Linked DNA regions of Tardiphaga sp. vice304. Each later gene encodes a partner of the first gene's protein in a complex. Links are inferred from orthologs where the notes say so. Each region holds a gene or a part of one and is shown on either strand. Other genes may lie near its edges.

The links.
Region 2: the proteins of FNL56_RS07095 (region 1) and xseA are in contact, whole or in part, in a cryo-EM structure (PDB 8TXR), measured with the Escherichia coli proteins. The link is inferred for Tardiphaga sp. vice304 from one-to-one orthologs.

The regions. Positions count from the first base shown.
Region 1 is NZ_CP041402.1:1,507,446-1,517,649, forward strand. What follows is about bases 3,712-6,509. They hold FNL56_RS07095 (exodeoxyribonuclease VII small subunit), read right to left. Parts: upstream 5,338-6,509; coding sequence 5,086-5,337; downstream 3,712-5,085. Other genes in these bases: FNL56_RS07090 (hypothetical protein), read right to left, coding at 3,712-5,016; FNL56_RS07100 (histone deacetylase family protein), read right to left, coding at 5,399-6,325. Also shown: FNL56_RS07075 (TlyA family RNA methyltransferase), read right to left, coding at 1-733; FNL56_RS07080 (nucleoside 2-deoxyribosyltransferase), read right to left, coding at 730-1,284; dxs (1-deoxy-D-xylulose-5-phosphate synthase), read right to left, coding at 1,432-3,357; FNL56_RS28245 (hypothetical protein), read left to right, coding at 6,684-7,361; FNL56_RS07105 (EAL domain-containing protein), read left to right, coding at 7,374-9,152; FNL56_RS07110 (bifunctional metallophosphatase/5'-nucleotidase), read right to left, coding at 9,254-10,204. UniProt on the Escherichia coli protein: Bidirectionally degrades single-stranded DNA into large acid-insoluble oligonucleotides, which are then degraded further into small acid-soluble oligonucleotides.
Region 2 is NZ_CP041402.1:4,695,430-4,705,707, reverse strand. What follows is about bases 3,994-6,865. They hold xseA (exodeoxyribonuclease VII large subunit), read right to left. Parts: upstream 6,292-6,865; coding sequence 4,696-6,291; downstream 3,994-4,695. Other genes in these bases: FNL56_RS22415 (alpha/beta hydrolase), read left to right, coding at 6,417-6,865; FNL56_RS22425 (DUF2093 domain-containing protein), read right to left, coding at 4,376-4,600; lpxK (tetraacyldisaccharide 4'-kinase), read left to right, coding at 3,994-4,277. Outside these bases: FNL56_RS22455 (TldD/PmbA family protein), read left to right, coding at 1-156; FNL56_RS22450 (3'(2'),5'-bisphosphate nucleotidase CysQ), read left to right, coding at 143-946; FNL56_RS22445 (DUF4170 domain-containing protein), read left to right, coding at 1,013-1,261; FNL56_RS22440 (lysophospholipid acyltransferase family protein), read left to right, coding at 1,258-1,971; FNL56_RS22435 (3-deoxy-D-manno-octulosonic acid transferase), read left to right, coding at 1,964-3,259; more of lpxK, read left to right, coding at 3,252-3,993; more of FNL56_RS22415, read left to right, coding at 6,866-7,424; FNL56_RS22410 (hypothetical protein), read left to right, coding at 7,421-7,975; FNL56_RS22405 (winged helix-turn-helix domain-containing protein), read left to right, coding at 7,977-8,276; purD (phosphoribosylamine--glycine ligase), read left to right, coding at 8,479-9,762; FNL56_RS22395 (DUF6894 family protein), read left to right, coding at 9,854-10,099; FNL56_RS22390 (nucleoside deaminase), read right to left, coding at 10,070-10,278. UniProt on the Escherichia coli protein: Bidirectionally degrades single-stranded DNA into large acid-insoluble oligonucleotides, which are then degraded further into small acid-soluble oligonucleotides.

The DNA.
Region 1 (10,204 bases):
AGAATTCGAGATTGCCGTCGCCGCCAGCGATGGAGGAGGGGAAGATGTCAATGTCGGTACAGCCTTGTGTCGCCGCGAATGAAGCGATGTCGTCGCACACCGCCTGGTGGACGGCAGCGTCCTTGATGATGCCGCGCTTGCCGTGTTTGCCGGGCGCTTCGAATTGCGGCTTGATCAACGCCAGGAGGTGCATCGGCGAGGCCGAAAGCTGCAGCGCCACCGGCAGTACCGCCTTCAGCGAGATGAAGCTGACGTCGATCACTACCACGTCCGGCCGCGCCGGTAGGCGCTTGTTTTCGTAGGCGCGGATGTCGGTCTCTTCCAATGAGACGATCTTCGGATGGCCATGCAATGACGGATGCAACTGGCTGCGGCCGACATCGATGGCGAAGACAAGGCTGGCACCGTTGGCCAGCATCACTTCGGTGAAGCCGCCGGTAGACGCGCCGACGTCGAGGCAGACATGGTCCTCGATCTCGATCGGGTAACGCTCCAGCGCGCCGGACAGTTTGACGCCGCCGCGCGACACGAAGGGATGCGCCGGCTCGGCCTGGATCACCGCGTCTTCGGCAATGCTCTCCGAGGCTTTTGCGACGAGCTTGTCGTCGGCGAAGACCAGGCCGGCCTCGATGGCCGCCTGCGCGCGGGCGCGGCTTTCGAACAGTCCGCGGTCGACCAGCAGCATGTCGGCGCGTTTTCGCGCGGTCGGCTGGTTGATCGGGCGCCTCGTCATGCTTGGAGCTTCGTGCTGGTGGCGAGGCGCAGGCAGTCCTCGAAGCCGGCAAGGTCATGCCAGCGATCGGCCGGCGTCTGGCGCGGCAGCACCATTGGTGCGCCATGCAATTCGAGCGCATGAATCATCATCAGATTGTCGGTGTGGCCGAAGTCTTCCACGGTCAGTCCGTCGGCGTCCACGAGGCGGCCATGCTGCGCGGTGACATCCGTCAGCCGTCGTACGCGATCGACATACAAAGCGGGATCGTTGCAATAGGCGAAGCAGTTTTTGCCGCGGCCGGCCATATAGCCGAGTTCATACACCGTGCCGGCATCGGCGCCGGGGCCGCGGAACGGGGTGAGGTTGGCGATGATCGCGTCGGCCTGGTTCATCATGGCCTCGTTGCCGCGGAAAATCTGGAGCGAGGCGTCGGGCGCCGCGAGATCGACGCTGTTGTCGAGCGGGTAGAGGCCGGTGACGCCGTAGTGCCGGCAGAGATCGACCTTGCGGCGGCCGATGTCGATGGCGTCGGGCAGGAAGACATCGGGGCCTGCCAGATAGATTTTCATGAAGAACGCCTCACTGTCATTCCGGGATGTGACAGACGGCGAAGCCGGATGGCGCAGGCCCGGAATCCCGAGATGTTCATCGTCCCATCTCGGGGTTCCGGGTTTGCTCGAGCTTCGCTCTCGCGCCCCGGAACGACAGTATCTTTCTTACGCCAGCTTCACCGTCTCGGCGGTGAAATCCTTGCCGAGGGTCTCGAACACCTTCCGGACGATACCCTTGGCATCGAGACCGGCGCGACCGTACATCGCGGCCGGCGAATCATGGTCCTGGAAAGTGTCGGGCAGCACCAATGAGCGCATCCGTACGTTGCCATCGAGCATGCCGTGTTCGGCCAGCAACTGCATCACGTGGCTGCCGAAACCGCCGATCGAACCTTCTTCGATGGTCAGCAAGATCTCGTGGTCGAGCGCCAGTTTGAGGATCATGTCCTGGTCGAGCGGCTTCATGAAGCGCGCATCGGCGATCGTGGTGGACAGGCCATGGGCGGCGAGTTCGTCGGCGGCCTTCTCGCATTCGGCGAGACGGGTGCCGAACGACAGAAGCGCGATCTTGCTGCCCTCGCGGATGATGCGGCCCTTGCCGATTTCGAGCGCGACGCCGACTTCCGGCATCTCGATGCCGCGTCCTTCGCCGCGGGGATAGCGCAGCGCGCTTGGCGCGTCGTTGATGGCGACCTGGGTGGCGACCATGTGGACCAGTTCGGCCTCGTCGGCAGCGGCCATGATCACCATGTTCGGCAGGCAACCCAGATAGGCGTTGTCGAACGAGCCGGCATGGGTCGCGCCGTCGGCGCCGACCAGACCGGCGCGATCGATGGCGAAGCGCACCGGCAGGTTCTGGATCGCCACGTCATGGACGATCTGGTCGTAGCCGCGCTGCAGGAAGGTCGAGTAGATCGCGACGAACGGCTTGTAGCCTTCGGTGGCCAGACCGGCGGCGAAGGTGACCGCATGCTGCTCGGCGATGCCGACGTCGAAGGTGCGGTCCGGGAAGGCCTTGTTGAAGATGTCGACGCCGGTACCCGACGGCATCGCCGCAGTGATGGCGACGATCTTGTCGTCCTTTTCGGCTTCCTTGACCAGCGAGGCGCCGAACACGTTCTGATAGGACGGCGCATTCGGCTTGGATTTGGACTGCGCGCCGGTGGCGATGTCGAACTTGACCACCGCATGATATTTGTCGGCGGCGGCCTCGGCCGGGCCGTAGCCCTTGCCTTTTTGCGTGACGACGTGGACCAGAATCGGACCGGTCCCCATGTCGCGGACGTTCTGCAGCACCGGCAGCAAATGGTCGAGGTTGTGGCCGTCGATCGGACCGACATAGTAGAAGCCGAGTTCCTCGAACAGCGTACCGCCGCCGGCCATGAAGGCGCGGGAATATTCCTCGACCCGCTCGGCGCGGTCGGCGATTACCTTCGGCAGATGCTTGCCGAGCTGCTTGGCGGCATCGCGCAGCGAGCGGTAGGTCTTGCCGGAATACATCCGCGACAGATAGGCCGACATCGCGCCGACCGGCGGGGCGATCGACATATCATTGTCGTTGAGGATGACGATCAGGCGGGAATTCATCGCGCCGGCGTTGTTCATCGCCTCATAGGCCATGCCGGCTGACATCGCGCCGTCACCGATCACGGCGATAACATTGTTCTTGCCGCCGGACAGGTCACGGGCAACTGCCATGCCGAGGCCGGCGGAAATCGAGGTCGAGGAATGCGCCGCGCCGAACGGGTCGTAGTCGCTCTCGCTGCGCTTGGTGAAGCCGGACAGGCCGCCGGGGGTGCGCAGCGTGCGAATGCGATCGCGGCGACCGGTCAGAATCTTGTGCGGATAGGCCTGGTGGCCGACGTCCCAGATCAGCCGGTCGCGCGGCGTATCGAAGACGTAGTGCAAAGCGGTCGTCAATTCGACGACGCCGAGCCCTGCGCCGAAGTGGCCGCCGGTAACTGACACCGCGTCGATGGTCTCCTGACGAAGTTCGTCGGCGACCTGTCGAACCTGCTCGACCTTCAGCTTGCGGAGATCTTCCGGCGTCTTGATGGTGTCGAGCAACGGTGTCTTACTAAAATCGGTCACGGTACTATCCAATTTTACACGTCCGGGACTGCGCCTGGCATCCGGGACGGCCGGCGGTTCGCGCAGCCATCGTCGGGACATTCGCAGCTTCCGGAACCGGGAAGCCTGTTTCGAGGCCTTGTAATGGGCCCCGTAGTTTCACTGTGATATCTATCACGCTTGGCGGCCCCCTCCGTCTGAACATTTTTGCCAGATGAATGAAGCGCTTATCAACGTTAATGGCCGGCATCGAAGCGCGAGCGCCAGCGCATAGTCCCAGTCCCTTTACACCAAAGCGACGGCTAAAGCCAACTGCCGCGCGGGTTGTTTCGGCAGCGCAGCACCTAATGTGGGCAATTGCGCAACACTGCGCGCTCAACCATGCCGGCAGGCCTCGGTGTTCCGCCGGACGGGAAAGTCAGGCCTCGCTTCGGCGTCCAGACCCAGCTGGTCCCAGGCGCTCCGCCGCGTCGACGGGGCGCCCGTGACCAGTGCAAGCGCCGCCTCCGGCTGGCTGAAGCGCTCCGTCAGCAACACCGGGCCGCAGACGATCATGTAGAAATCATAGGTATGGGGCCGCTCATTGGCCATCACGAACTGGAAATGAACCCGGAAGAACTTCCAGCGGAACCGGTTGTAGTGGTCTGGCTGGACAATCTCGCGGAACCGGACCGGCACGATGGTCGGGTTCCGGCGGTTCGGCCCGGCGTCGATGCGGTGACCGGTGACCGGATCGAACGGGAAGAAGTTCATCACGTCCTTACGCGATTGCACGTCGATCCACTCGATAGAGGGTTCCGTCGCCAGCAGGCGCAGATGGTCGCGGAAGCCGGTCGCGGCGGCATGGAAACCGACGATCGGCATGTTGCCGCCCAGCGTCAGCAGCACAATTCGGGGGCCGTGGCGGCCGAGATCGGGATCCAGCTCGAGCGCGCGGGCAAGGATTTCAGAGCCAAGAAATGAACCGGAGGAATGTCCGACCAGCACGATCTCCTGCGCCGCGCTCGATTGGGCGACCTCGACCAGATGCTGCGCGAAGCGGTCGATGCGGGCGTCCCACTCCGGCCGCTGGCCGTGCGAGAACTGCCAGGTGAAGATGGTGTCGGACATCAGATAGAGCAGGTAGCTGCGCTGCTCGGTGGCCTTTAGCAGCGTACCGAGCGCGGCGACGAACAGCGCTGTGGCCGCCATTGCGGCGAGGAAACTGTGGATTCCCAGCCATTGCAGCCCCCAGCCGAAGCCCCAGGCCACCGCGGCACACCAGATCGCCTCGTTGAGCAGCAGGATGTGGGGATAGGAGATGAAGGTGGCGAACCGCCAATGCGCCGCCCAGAAGCGGCCCATTGTGCCGGAAAAAACCAGCCGCCAGTAGATCGCGATCGCATAGGCCAGCGTCTTCCAGACCGGCCAGGCGAGATCGCGCTGAATCAGGTCTTCCCAGCGCAGGAACTCGTAATCGGTACGGGTATGCCAGCCCTGGCCGGTGGTCTCGATGCACCAGGACGCGGATTCGGCAGCGAATTCGCCGTCCGGCGGCCGATTCGGCCGGCTGACCGTGGTGGCGAGGTCGTATAAATGCCCGAACTTGCGCAGTTCGGTGCGAAACATACGGTAATATTGCGAGAGGCCCCGCGGGTCGTACCCCTGCACATAGATGACATGACGGTGATCGACGCGCACACTGGTACCCCGGGTCTGACGTCAGGACTATAGCAGCCCGAAGGGTGCACCAAGCGTTAAATCGGCGCGTTACTGGACGTCGAGCGGCTCGGTGCCGGTCACCTGACCGCTGGAATCCGTGGTGATCTTGTCCACCCGGGCCTCGGCCTGCCGCAACAGCTCATCGCAGCGGCGCTTCAGGGCTTCGCCGCGTTCATAGATGGCCACGGATTCCTCCAGCGGCACCTTGCCGTCCTCGAGCCGCTTGACGATGGTTTCGAGCTCCTCGATGGCGCGCTCGAACGTCAATTTCCTGACATCGGCATGGGTCGGTTCAGCCATATCGCATTCCTGGGCGCTTCACGCGCCATTCGAAGGGGGAGGTCAGCCGATGTGGTGCCGGTTACGCGCCCATCAGCGCGGTGACATGGGCCGCCACCGATTCCTTGAGGCCCAGCAAATCATAACCGCCCTCCAGCACCGAGACAATCCGGCCCCCGGCGGACTTGTCGGCCACGTCCATCAACCGCTGCGTCACCCACGCAAAATCCTCGGCGTCGAGGTTCAGCGAGGCGAGCGGATCGCGTTTATGCGCGTCGAAGCCGGCGGAGATGACGATCAGTTCCGGCGAGAATTTCTGCAACTGCGGCAGGATCAGGTTCTCGAACGCGGCGCGAAACCTGGCGCCGCCGTCGCCGTCATGCAGCGGCGCATTCACGACGGTGTCGTGCTCGCCGCGCTCGCCGGCGGCCCCGGTACCCGGAAACAGCGGCATCTGGTGCGTCGAGCAATACATCACTGTGGGGTCCGCCCAGAAGATGTCCTGGGTGCCGTTGCCATGATGGACGTCGAAATCGACCACCGCGGCGCGCGCGATGCCGTAGGTCCGCTGGGCATAACGGGCCGCAATCGCAGCATTATCGAAAAAGCAGAAGCCCATCGGCTTGTTGATTTCGGCGTGATGGCCGGGCGGCCGCGTGGCGACAAAGGCGTTGGCGGTCTCGCCCTTCATCACAGCGTCTGTCGCTGCGACCGCACCGCCGACGCCGCGCATCACGGCTTCCCAGGTGCCCGGCGACATCGAGGTGTCGCCGTCGATATAGACCAGGCCGCTGGCGGGGGCCATGTGGCGCAATTCATCGACGTAATGGCCATCATGGCACAGCGTGACAGTGTCGAGATCGCCGATCGGGGCTTCGCCGCGCACCAGCCTCTCGAAGCGTGCCTCGCCCAGCACGGTGGCCACGGCGCGCAGCCGGTCGGGGCGTTCGGGATGGCCGGGCGGCGTCTCGTGATCGAGACATGCAAGGTGCGAGAGCAGGAGTGTCATTCGGAAAATCCGGGCGCGGGATGCGCTGATGGGGCTGCGTCTCAGCCTAATTGGTATTGGCGGGTTCCGAAAGGGTGGCAACGCAAGGGGGGGTGGTCTTCCCTGACCCTTTTCAGAAAAAGCGTCCGCGTCCCGCGCGTCAAGCGGATATGCCGTTCTATTCACGGCAGGGGGACCGCGGTCAGCATAGTCACTCGGCACATCAACGGCCGTAATGTGGTTCTTCATTCTACATTCAGCGCGATATCACAGAAACGCGAAAATGAAGCCTCGTTAAACGCGTTTGCGATCGAGACGTGAAATCCTGCCGAAGCTCCGCCTCTCGGACGGTGCCGACACCACCAGGTACCGAACGACGATGTTGCAGCTATGGAGAACACTCAGGGCCCCGCCCGGCCTCTTTCGAACAGTGTGGCTGTTCACGGTAATCGTGCTGTTCCAGGCGTTTGTTGCGGGCATCAGCATGGAGACGTTGTCGTCGGTCCGCGCCTATGTGGTCGGTGAAAGCCTGTGGTCGAAGGCACAGGCTGATGCGATCTATTCGCTCAGCCGTTATGCCGAGACCGGAGAAGACAACTACTATCGTCGCTATCAATCGGCCATCGCGGTTCCGCTCGGGGGGCGCAACGCACGCCTTGCGCTGGAGCAGCCGGTACCCGATCCCAAGCTCGCCTTTCAGGGCTTGTTGCAGGGCGGCAACCATGCCGAGGACATTCCTGGCATGATCTGGCTGTTCCGTCGCTTCAGCGACACCAGCTATCTCGCCCCGGCGATCCAAAGCTGGCGTGACACCGCTGCGGTCATCCAGAAACTCGTGGATACTGCCGATTCGATCCATCGGGATCGGCAGGCCGGGCGAGTCGGACCGATATGGCTGGCCAGTCGCAGATCACAGATCGACAGTATCAGTGAAAGGGCGACGCCGCTGGCCGTGGCGTTCTCGGAACGGCTCGGCGTGGGATCGCGTGCGATCCAGAGGCTGCTGCTGATTGTCAACCTGCTGACCGCAGCACTGCTGATCCTGCTCGGAACCTAGCGCGCCCGCTATTTGCTGATCCAGCGGCTCGGATCCGAACTGGCGCTGAAGACCGAAAAGGAGCGGGCCGAGATTACGCTGTCGTCGATCGGCGAGGCCGTGATCTCGATCGATGCGCGTAGCTGCGTCGAATATATGAATCCGGCCGCCGAGCGGCTGATGGCGACCGATGTGGACCATGCGCGAGGCCGGCAACTGTCGTCGCTGTTCCAAATCGTCAGCCAGGCCAGGATGCACGACAAGCAGCAAGATGGCGGCGAAGACAGCCAGACGACAATCGCGAAAGTCCTGGAAGGCAACACCAGTACGCCTGCCGGGCATCCGCAACTGCTGATACGTCGCGATGGCAGCTCGTTGCCCGTCTCGTGGGGTGGCACGCCACTGCAATGCAACGGGCGGACGGCAGGCGCCGTATTGGTGCTGCACGATATGACTATCGAGCAGGAGTATCTGTCTCGGCTGGCCTTCCAGGCCTCGCACGATGCGCTGACCGGCCTGGCCAATCGCCGCGAGTTCGAGCGCCAGCTCGAAATGGCGTTGCCGCGGGTCGATCCGGCGGTGCGACCGCACGCGCTGATGTTCCTCGATCTCGATCAGTTCAAGGTCGTCAACGATACCTGCGGTCACGCCGCCGGCGACCAGTTGCTGCGGCAGGTCTCCGGGGTGCTGGAAAAGCATCTGCGCGAAGGCGATCTGGTGGCGCGGCTGGGCGGCGACGAGTTTGCCGTGCTGCTGCAGAACAGCGACGCGCAGCGCGCGATGAGCACCGCCGAACGGCTGCGCCATACCGTGGAGGAACTGAACTTCGTGTGGAACGGACGCGCCTTCAACGTCGCCGTCAGCATCGGGCTGGTGTGCCTGTCCGAGCACGAAACCCTGGTCGAGGCGCTGCGGGCCGCCGACGTCGCCTGCTACCTGGCGAAAGAAAAGGGCCGCAACCGCGTCCAGCTACATCACGCGAGCGATTCCGATCTGATGCAGCGTTTCGGCGAGATGACCTGGGTGCAACGGATTCACGAGGCGCTCGACGAGGACCGCTTCTGCCTGTACGCGCAGAAGATCATCGCGCTGCAGGAAGCCGAGAACCAGGGCTTGCATATCGAGGTGTTGCTCCGGCTGCGCGACGAGACAGGTCAACTGGTGGCGCCGGGTCAGTTCATTCCCGCGGCGGAGCGCTACGGCCTGATGCCCCTGATCGACCGCTGGGTGATCCGCAATGCCTTCGCTATTCTGGCGGCGCGGTTCGCCGGGTGCTCATCGACGCCGATCGAAACCTGCGCCATCAACCTGTCGGGCTCGACGTTCCGGGATGAGGGCTTCCTCGATTACGTGCGTGAACAGCTCGATTACTTTTCGATTCCGCCCACGATCATCTGCTTCGAGATCACTGAGACCAGCGCGATCGCCAATCTCGCGGACGCGCACCACTTCATCCACGCGCTGCAGCAGCTGGGCTGCCGCTTCTCGCTCGACGATTTCGGAAGCGGCATGTCGTCCTTTGCCTATCTCAAGCATCTGCCGGTGAACTATCTCAAGATCGACGGCGGCTTCGTCAAGGATATGCTTGTCGATCGGATCGACCGCGCGATAGTCGAGATGATCAGCCATATCGGCAAGGTGATGGGCAAGCGCACCATCGCGGAATTCGTCGAGAGCCAGGAGATCCTAGAGGCGATGCGCGAACTCGATGTTGACTATGCGCAAGGCTGTGCGATCGGCAAGCCGGAGCCATTCGATATTCGGGCCGATTTCGTTGGGACACGGCGCGAAGCCCGGCGCGACGTGGCGTAAAATTCGTAGCTCGGATGAAGTTGCCGTGCCGCTCGCGGCGCGGCGACGCAATCCGGGAAAGTCGCCCGCGTGGACAGGCCGCCCCCGGATTGTCATCCGGGCTACGGCACCCGCCCAATCCGTCCTGGTGCCGGCGGACCGACCGGACTGTTCGCGCCGAAATAGGCATAGAGCGCATCGACGTCGTAGACGCCGACCTCCGGCGCAGTGCCGCCTTGCAGCGCCGTGAACCCGTCGCCGCCGACCGACAGGAACTGGTTGATGGTGACGCGGTACGACGCAGCGGGATCGATGCGCTGGCCGTTTAGCATCATGCGATCCGGCAGCACGCGGTGCCCGGTGTCGGCGGCGGCGTTCCAGACGTAGGAGAACCCGATCGATACCTGCAGGATTCGTGGCCGTTTCGGGTCGAGCCACTGCTGTTCCAGCGCGGCCTTGATCTGCGCGCCTGTCAGCGTCAGCGTGACAAGCTGGTTGCGGAACGGTTGTGCCGCGAACACGTCGCCGTAGCTCACCGCGCCGTCCGCGCGGCGGAGGATGTCGGCGCGAATGCCGCCGGGATTGGTGAAGGCGATCACCGCGCCGGCCGCCTTCGTCGCCGCCAGATGGGCATCCGCGATGATATCGCCGAGCGGGCTTTCGCCGGTGGTCATGTCCGGCACGCGCGTCAGCGTTTCGGTCAGCGATCCGGCCGGCCGCGCCGCGATCGGCGCGGCGACCTTGTCATAGGCTGCGAGCAAAGCGGTCTGGGAGGGATCGGCCGCGTAGGCCGTGGTGTGCACGATGAGGTTATTGGCCTTGGCGCTGACCACGTCGCCGGTCGCGCGGTCGAGCTTGAGGTCGATCGCGGTGACGACGGTGCCGTATTTGTCGCCGGAGGTGACGAGGCGGCCGTCGATCTCGCAGGTATAGGCGCGGTGGGTATGGCCGCTTATCACGACATCGACGGCGCGATCGAACTTCCTGACGATATCGACGATCGGCCCGGAGATGCCCGGGCATTCATTGTAGTCGCCGGTCGGATAACCGCCTTCGTGAATCAGCACCACGAT
Region 2 (10,278 bases), 3.2 Mb from region 1 along the record:
AACGGCAAGCTGACCTATGCGGTGAGCGAGATCACCATCGCCGGGCATTTGTTCGATATCTTCAAGTCGCTGCAGCCCGCCAACGATCTGAAATTTACCTACGGGGTCAACGCGCCGACCGTGCGGGTCGAGGGGTTGACGATTGCCGGACGCTGACGCACCACTTCTCACCGACACGCTGACGCGCGATATCGCGCTGCTCAAGGACACCGTGCGCGACGCCGGCGCGCTCGGGCTGTCGCTGTTCCGCACCACGCTGAAAATGTGGACCAAGGGCGAATCCTCGCCGGTCTCGGAAGCCGATATCGCGGTCAATGATTTGATCCAGTCGCGGCTGCAGGCGGCGACGCCGGATTATGGCTGGCTGTCGGAGGAAAGCGCCGACGACGAATCCCGGCTCGGCCGGCGCCTGACCTGGATCATTGACCCGATCGACGGCACCCGTGGCTATCTTGCCGGCCGCGAGGACTGGTGCGTCAGCGTCGCTTTGGTCGAGGATAACCGCCCGCTGCTGGCGGCGGTGTTTGCGCCGTCCACCGATGAATTTTTCTTCGCCGTGCGCGGGCAGGGCACCACACGCAACGACACGCCCGTCGGCGCCAGCAGTGGCATCGGGCTGGATTATCCGCGCATCGCCGGGCCGAAGCCGCTGGTGCAGCGGCTGGCTGGCGGACGGGACATCACGCTGTATCCGCGAATCGGATCGCTGGCGCTGCGGCTATGCTGGGTGGCGAATGGCCGGCTCGACGCCGCCTTTGCCGGCGGCCAGAGCCGCGACTGGGATCTTGCCGCCGCAGATTTGATCGTGCACGAAGCGAATGGTAGGATGAGCGAGCTTTCCGGCGATCCCATTCTCTACAACCGCCAGGAAGTGACGCATGGGTTGCTGGTGGCCGCGGGGGCCGAGCGGCATGCTCATCTGGTTGAGCAGTTTCGGCACCGCTGACGCCGTCATCCGGCGAGCCATTCACATCGATCGGATCCCGGCCGGTCAGTAGCAGGAAACATACCCATGTCGGACGCACCGCAGCCGCAACTGCTTCATCTGGTGATCGGCGGCGAACTGACCGACCTCACGGGCACCACGTTCAAGGATCTGAGCCAGGTCGAGACCGTCGGGTTCTATCCGAACTACGCCTCTGCCTATGTCGCCTGGAAGGCCAAGGCGCAGCAGACCGTGGATAACGCCCACATGCGCTACTTCATCGTCCATTTGCATCGCCTGCTCGATCCCAGCCAAGACACGAAGACGTCCTCTTGAAACGATTGCTTCGAAGCGCGCTGCGCAGCAGCTCTGTTCAGCGCGCCGCGGGCTTTCTCGCGGCCGAATTTCTGCGTCTGGTCTGGAAGACCAACAAGTTTACGCTCGATCCGCCGAATGTTTATGACATGGTCGAACCCGAGATGCCGGTGATCCTGGCGTTCTGGCACGGCCAGCATTTCATGACGCCCTTCATCAAGCGCAAGGATTACAAGGGCCGCGTGCTGATCTCGAAGCACCGCGACGGCGAGTTCAACGCGCTGGCGGCCGAGCGGCTCGGTATCGGTACCGTCCGGGGCTCCGGCGACCATGGCGGCGCGTTTCACCGCAAGGGCGGCGTCGGCGCCTTCAACGAGATGGTACGCACGCTGGCCGACGGCATCAACATGGCACTGACCGCCGACGTGCCGAAGCGCTCGCGCGTGGCCGGGCTCGGCATCATCATGCTGGCGCGCGAAAGCGGGCGGCCGATTATGCCGTTCGCGATGGCCACCAGCCGCTTCATCCAGCTCAAGAACTGGGACCGCACCACCATCAACATGCCGTTCGGCCGCGGCGTGCTGGTCGGTGGCGAGCCGATCAGCGTTCCCGCCAATGCCGACCGCGCCATGATGGAGACGCTGCGCCAGCAATTGGAGGCGACGCTGAACGATGCCACGCGCCGCGCCTATATCGCGGTCGGCCGGCCGGAAGAGGCCCGTGATGGCTAGCTTGCCGGTGACGCTGCGCGTCTATCGCGGACTGTCGATGGCGCTGGCTCCGTTGGCGCCGATGTGGATCAATCGCCGCCTGAAGCAGAACAAGGAAGACCCCGCGCGCAGCGACGAGCGCCGCGGCATCAGCCGCATGGCGCGGCCAGCGGGGCCGCTGGTCTGGATCCATGGCGCCAGCGTCGGCGAGGTGCTGGCGGCGGCCGCCTTGATCGAACGGCTGCGCGGCGCCGGCTTCCGCATCCTTCTGACCTCGGGCACCGTGACCTCGGCTGACATCGTCGCCAGGCGGTTTCCGGCCGATATCATCCACCAATATATTCCCTATGACTCGCCGGCCTTCGTCGCGCGCTTCCTGGCGCACTGGCGGCCCAATCTGGCGCTGTTCATCGAGTCCGATATCTGGCCGAACCTGGTGCTGCAGGCGGCGCATCGCCGGCTGCCGATGGTGCTGATCAACGGCCGGATGTCGCAGCGCTCGTTTCCGCGCTGGCAGAAATTTTCGGTGACGATCGGCGCGCTGCTCGGCCGTTTCGACATCTGTCTGGCGCAGTCCGACACCGACGCCGAACGCTTCGCCGCGCTGGGTTCGCCGAGTGTTCGCGTCACCGGCAACCTCAAGCTCGACGTGCCGGCACCGCCGGTGGACTACGCCAAGCTTGATCGATTGAGAGACGTCACATCCGGCCGCCCGGTGATCGTGGCGTCCTCGACGCATCCCGGCGAGGAGGAAATCCTGCTGGCAACGCATCGCATGCTGGCCGGCCTGTTTCCCGGCCTGCTCACCGTGATCGTGCCGCGCCACGCCCATCGCGGCGAGGCGATCGCCCAGATGATCGCCGCCAGCGGCGCCGAGGTCGCGCTGCGCTCGCGCGACGAAACCCCGACGGCGGCGACTGATATCTATGTCGCCGACACGATGGGCGAACTCGGCCTGTTCTACCGGCTGTCGCCGGTGGTGTTCATGGGCGGCTCACTGGTGCCGCATGGCGGGCAGAACCCGATCGAGGCGGTGAAGCTCGGCGCGTCGATCGTGCACGGCCCGCACGTCTTCAACTTCACCGACGTGTTCGCCGCGCTCGATGCCGCCGGTGGCGCCAGGCAGGCCGCGACACTGGAGCAACTGGTCAAGCAGCTTGGCCAGATGCTCGGCGACAGCGCCGCGCGGCAAGCGTCGATCGACGCCGCCGAACAGGTCGTGGCCCGGCTCGGCGGCGCGCTGGAACGCACGCTGGCGGCGCTCGATCCCTATCTGCTGCAGATGCGGCTGGAGACGGACCATGCGTGAGCCGGCGTTCTGGCAGCCGCCCTCGAGCTGGCTGTCGCGCTTGCTGATGCCGCTTGCTGCGATCTATGGCGAGATCGCCGGCGCCCGGATGGCCCGCAAGGGAATCGTGGTCGGCATTCCCGTGATCTGCGTCGGCAACTATCATGTCGGCGGCGCCGGCAAGACGCCGACCACGCAGGCGTTGGTCGCGCTGTTGCGCGAGCTCGGCGAGGCGCCGGTGGTGCTGAGCCGCGGCTATGGCGGCAGCCTGCGCGGACCGGTCAAGGTCGACGTCAGCCGCCACCAGGCCGCGGAGGTCGGCGACGAGCCGCTGATGATGGCGCGCGATGTGACGGTGGTGATTTCACGCGACCGCGTCGCCGGCGCGGCGCTGGCGCGCTCGACGGGCGCCAGCGTGATCGTGATGGATGACGGCTTCCAGAATCCGGCGGTGGCGAAAGACGCCTCGATCATCGTGATCGACGGCGACCGCGGCCTCGGCAATGGCCGTGGGATGCCGGCCGGTCCGATGCGCGCGCCGCTCGATCTGCAGGTGGCGCGAACCGATGCGCTGGTGATTGTCGGCACGGGCCGCGCGGCGGACGGCGTGGCAAGGCAAGTCGCGGCCAAAGGCGCGCCGGTGTTTCGTGCGCAACTTGCGCCGGACGCGGCATCGCTCAAAGCCTTGCACGGCCGCCGCGTGCTGGCCTTTGCGGGAATCGGCGACCCCGTGCGTTTCTTCCGCACGCTGCGCGGCGCCGGTGTCGATGTCGCAGCGGAGCAGGCGTTTGCCGACCATCATCCCTATACGGCCGATGACATTGCAGCACTGCTGGCACAGGCAAAGCGCGACGCGCTGACGCTGGTGACGACGGAAAAGGACATGGTGAAACTGCGCGGCCTGCCGGGCGCGGAAGGTATCGTGCCATTTGCCGTGACGCTGGCGTTCGATGACGCGGCGGCGTTGCGAATGTTCGTGATGGAACGGCTGAATATCGCGCGCGGGCGAGCTTCAAATCGTAGCCCGGATGGAGCGTAGCGAAATCCGGGGCCGGCCGATCCATTGAAATCCGGCCCGGATTGCGTCGCCGCGCCGCCAGCGACGTGGCGACTTCATCCGGGCTACGGATTCGCGCCTCAGCTGGCCTTCAGCGCCTTGGGATAATGACGCTGCAATACCGCCGTCGGCATCGCATAGGCCTCCTGCAGATCGACGCTCCAGTATTTTAGCTCGTCGAGCGGAATGCGTTCGCCGGTGATGGCGCAATTCACGAAGGTACCAGGCGACACCACGCGAAAATCGCCGTCGAGATATTGCAGCTGCGCCTGGCCGCTGCCGGAGGGGCCGAATTTGTTCAGCACAATGGTATTCCTTAGATCATCCGGCCGCAGCCGGGCAGAGGGTGTCGGTGAATTCCTAGCATAAATGGGGATCCGCCGTCGCCGGTTAAAGGCGGCTAGAACAGCGTGCCCTGATCGACCGGTTTTGTCGTGCGCTTCGGCGCGGCTGGCTTTACCTCCCGGGGCGCCACGGCCGCGCGGTCCATATCTGCGGTGACGCCGACGCGGCCGTCGGCAAACTCCAGGCTGAGGCGGGCGCCGGGGCCGATATTCGCCGCGGCATGCAGCGCGGCGCCGTCGGCGTCGCGCACCAGCGCGAAGCCGCGCGCCAGCACGCTGCGATACGACAAGGCCGCCAGCAACTGCCCGGAGGCCAGCACGCGGGCCTGCTGGCGCTGCACCAATGTGGCCAGCGCGCGACGGGCGCGCTCGCTCAATCGCTGCGCGCGTTCGCGGTCGCGCGCCAGCGCGTTGCGTTGCGCCTGCGCATTGGCAACTTTGGAGGCCTGCAGGCGGATCGACAGCCCGGCAAAGCGATCGCGGCGCTGCCGCAGAGCCGCGCGCGACGCCAGCGTCAGCCGCTCGCCGGACACTGTGAAGCGATGCGTAGCCTGCGCGATCTGGCCGCGCAGCACGCGCAGCGTGAGACCTGCAGAAGCCTGCGCGAAGCGGCGGTGATGCGAACTCGTATTGGCCTTCAGCGCGCGCGGCAGCGAGGCGCCGGCGCCGTCCAGGCGTTGCCGCGGGATCGCCAGCAACTCGCTCAAGGATGGCAGCGCGCGGGTGGCAGCGCGCAGCTCGGTGCGGCGGCGTTCCTGGCCGCGCTGCCAGCACAGCATCATGCGGCGCTCATAGGCCGAGATTTCGACGAACAGTTCGGCGCGCACCGGCACCGCCATTTCGGCGGCGGCGGTCGGCGTCGGTGCGCGCTTGTCACTGGCGAAATCGATCAGCGTGATGTCGGTCTCGTGGCCGACCGCGGAGATCAGCGGGATCATGCTTTCGGCGGCGGCGCGGACCACGATCTCCTCGTTGAACGACCACAAATCTTCCAGCGAGCCGCCGCCGCGCGCCACGATCAGGAGGTCGGGGCGGGGGATCTTGCCGCCCTCGGGCAGCGCGTTGAAGCCATGGATGGCCGCGGCGATCTGCTCGGCCGAGCCTTCGCCCTGCACCTTGACCGGCCAAACCAGCACGCGGCGCGGAAAGCGATCGGCGAGGCGGTGGAGAATATCGCGAATGACGGCGCCGGTCGGCGAGGTCACCACGCCGATCACCTCCGGCAGCCACGGCAATAGCTGTTTTCGCGATTCGTCGAACAGGCCTTCGGCTGACAGCTTGCGCTTGCGCTCTTCCATCAAGGCCATCAGCGCGCCGACGCCGGCCGGCTCGATCGATTCGATGACGATCTGGTATTTGGAGGAGCCGGGGTAGGTGGTCAGCTTGCCGGTGGCGATGACCTCGAGGCCCTCTTGCGGCTTGAACCGCATCTTGCCGTGCACGCCTTTCCAGATCACCGCCTCGATCTTGGCGCCCTCGTCCTTCAGCGCGAAATAGCAGTGCCCGGAGGAATGCGCGCCGCGAAAACCGGAGATCTCGCCGCGCACCCGGACATGACCATAGGCGTCCTCCACCGTCCGCTTCAGTGCCGAGGACAGCTCGGTGACGGTGAATTCGGACGAGTTGGACAGGGCAGCGGGGGATCTGGGCATCGAATCTCGGTTCTCTGGAATGCAGCGAAGGTAGGGTTTTTAACGCGGGATTGCCAATCGAAGCTTGTAATTCAGATAACTCTGGATTAAAGAGTTATCTGTAAATTCATGGTGGGAGGCTGGTCATGGTCAGGAAGATCCTTTCCTTCGGTGTTCGCGTCGTTGTCAGGGGGCTGGCCGCAGCCGGGCTCGTTGCGCTTTTACTGGCTGGGCTGATCGCTACGCCGCTGCATCATCCGCCGGAGCTTCCATCCATTTCGGAAGCCCGTAAATTCGTGGACCTGAGCAACCTGCCGGTTCTGCAGCGCTACGCAGGAAGCGATGGCACGGCGCTGGCCTATCGGCATTATCGCCCGGTGCAGGCCTCTACCGACCGCATCGCCATCGTCGTGCACGGCTCGTCGGGGTCCAGCGGCGGCACCATCCACGCCCTGTCGTCGGCCCTGATGGAGCGTGGCGTGCAGACCTACGCGGTGGATATTCGCGGCCACGGCGCATCGGGCACGCGAGGCGACATCGGTTATGTCGGCCAGCTCGAGGACGACCTTGCCAATCTGGTGGCCGTGGTCAGGCAAGACAACCCGACGGCGCCGCTGACGCTGATTGGCCACTCATCCGGGGGCGGCTTTGCGTTGCGGATCGCAGGCTCCGCCATGCAGAACCTGTTCGATCGCACGGTTCTGCTCGCGCCCTATCTGGGTTACGATGCACCGACCAACCAGCCGGACGGCGGCTGGGCGCGCGCGGACGTCCCGCGGATCATCGGATTGCTGGCGCTTGCCAAGCTTGGAATCACCTGCTGCGACCACCTGCCGGTGGTCGCCTTCGCGGTGCCGCCCGGTTCCACGAACAGGCTGGTGGCGACCTACAGCGAAAGACTGCGCAGCAATTTCGGCACCCATCCTGACTTCCGCACCGATCTGGCTGCCGTCAGCAGACCGATCACTCTGTTTTCCGGCAGTGCTGACGAATTGATGGATTCGGGTAGATATGAAGCGGCGATGCGCAGCGTATTGCCGTCCATCAAGGTCAGGCTGCTGCCGAGCATCAATCACATGGGTATCGTCGCCGACGCCCGCGCCGTGTCGGCTATTGCCGACGATGTCGTCAAATCCGAAGTGAGTTCGCGATGAGTATCGACCGCCGCGAGGCTGCCGCCGCGCTGCATGACATCGACGACATCGTCCAGCGCGTCAAACGCTCCCGCAGCTATCAGCTCGCCAGCCTGATGCTCATGCTCTGGGGACCGCTCATCGCGCTGGGTTACGTGGTGTCGTGGTCGTGGCCGCGCTATGCCGGATATGGCTGGGTGCTGATCGACCTCATCGGCGTCGCCGGGTCCCTCGCCATCAGCGCGCGCAATCGCGCCCGGTCCGGCCAACGCGGCTTCGATGGACGGGTACTCGCCGCGCTGGCGATGTTCTTCGGCTTCGGCCTGTTGTGGAGCATCGGCATCGTGCAGTTGACGCCGCGCCAGCTCGGCGCGTTCTGGCCGATCTATTTCATGCTCGTCTACAGCGTCGCGGGGCTATGGCTTGGCGCGGCCTTCGTCGCCATCGGCCTTGGCATCATCGCGCTGACGCTGGTCGGCTATGTCCTCACCGGGCCGTGGTTCGAATTGTGGATGGCGGTGGTGAACGGCGGCGGACTGCTGCTCGGCGGCATCTGGATGCGGCGGAGCTGACATGGCCGGGCTCGACGATATTATTCACCAGCCGCTGCGGCTGCGCATCATGGCCGCGCTGACGGCGCTGCCGGAAGCGCAGGGCATGGATTTCCCCCGGCTGAAGAAGCTCACCGGCGCCACCGACGGCAATCTCGGTGCCCATATCGAGACGCTGTCCAAGGCCGGCTATGTCGATGTCGCCAAGGCCTTCGTCGGCAAGAAACCGCAGACCACGGTGACCGCAACGGTGGCCGGGCGGGGCGCGTTCGCCCGCCATGTTGCCACGTTGCGCGAGATCATCGCCGGGGCGGGGGATTGAACTGTCATTCCGGGGCGCGAGAGCGCAGCTTGAGCGAACCCGGAATCCCGGGGTGGGACGATGAACATGTCCGGATTCCGGGTCTCCGTCAGCCGGCTTCGCCGTCTGCCGCATCCCGGAATGACGGTGTGCTGCGGTTGCGACGTCCACCGCGCGAGGTTAAACCCTGCGCTTATCCGCATCTTCCGGACGGGCTGCATTCATGAACATTCTCCTTCTCGGTTCCGGCGGGCGCGAGCACGCGCTGGCATGGAAGCTCTCGTCGTCGCCACTGGTGACGAAGCTGTGGTGCGCGCCGGGCAATGCCGGCATCGCCGAGGAGGCCGAATGCGTCGCGCTGGATACGGCCGACCATGCCGCGGTGATCGCATTCTGCCGCGATAACGCCGTGGAGTTCGTCGTGGTCGGGCCGGAGGCGCCGCTGGCGGCCGGCATCGTCGACGATCTCGCGGCCGCCGGCATCAAGGCGTTCGGGCCGAGCAGGGCTGCGGCCCGGCTGGAAGGCTCCAAGGGCTTCACCAAGGACCTCTGCCAGGCCAACGACATCCCGACCGCCGCCTATCAGCGCTTCACCGATGCGGACAAGGCCAAGGCCTATATAAGCGAGCAGGGCGCCCCGATCGTCATCAAGGCCGATGGCCTCGCCGCCGGCAAGGGCGTGGTCGTCGCCGAAACGTTGAAGGACGCGCTCGACGCCATCGACATGATGCTGTCGGGCGGGTTCGGCGAGGCGGGTGCAGAGGCCGTGGTCGAGGAATTTCTGGTCGGCGAGGAGGCCTCGTTCTTCGTGCTGTGCGACGGCGAGCACGCGCTGGCGCTGGCCAGCGCGCAGGACCACAAGCGCGCATATGACGGCGACAACGGCCCCAATACCGGCGGCATGGGCGCCTATTCGCCCGCACCCGTTATGACGGAGGCGATGTGCCAGCGTGCGATGGACGAGATCATTTACCCGACGCTGCGGGCGATGAGCGCGATGGGCGCGCCCTATAAAGGCGTGCTGTTCGCCGGTCTGATGATCACCGAGGATGGCCCGAAGCTGATCGAATATAATTGCCGGTTCGGCGATCCCGAGACCCAGGTCCTGATGATCCGCCTGATGTCGGACCTGCTGCCGGCGCTGATCGCCTCTGCCGATGGCCAGCTCAAGAATTTCGACCTGCGCTGGTTTCCCGATCCGGCGCTGACCGTGGTGATGGCCGCGAAGGGCTATCCCGGGTCTTACGAGAAAGGCACCCGCATCGCCGGCCTCGATCGTGCGGCGAAGATCGAGGGCGTCGAGATTTTCCACGCGGGCACCAAGGCCTCCGGTGACTGGATTCTGTCCAATGGCGGTCGCGTGCTCAACGTCACGGCATCCGGCAAGAGTGTCGCCGAGGCGCAGCGCCGCGCCTATGAGGCGATCGGGTTGATCAACTGGCCCGAAGGCTTCTGCCGCCGCGACATCGGCTGGCAGGCAGTGGCGCGGGAACGTGCAAAAAGGTAGCTTGACACCAAAGTTAAGGCACTAAGTCTACTAACAACCTGAGATGAGGAACCGCACGGCGAGCCGCACATTGGTAGTACTGGAGACAATGATGACCCAGTATTATTTCGACGTGAAGAACGGCATTACCAAGCGCGACCATCGTGGACTTGATCTGAAGAGCGACCTCGAAGCCGTTGCCCAGGCCAAGCGTATTGCCGAAGAGATCGCGGCCAAGCCGGATCAGCATACCCGCCGAGTGTGTATCGTCCGCGAGGATGGCCATGAAGTCATGCAGGTGGACGTACCCGCCGAGAACGAGGCGACGTTAGCGCCGCGCCTGAAAAAACGCTCGTAGCAGGCTCGCCGCCTCGCTTTCGCCAACTGCGGAATAAACCTCCGGCGCGTGGTGGCAGGTCGGCTGCGCAAAGAACCGCACGCCGGAATCGACGCCGCCGCCTTTCGGATCGGCGGCGCCGAAATACAGCCGCCTGATCCGCGCGAACGAAATGGCGCCGGCGCACATCGTGCACGGCT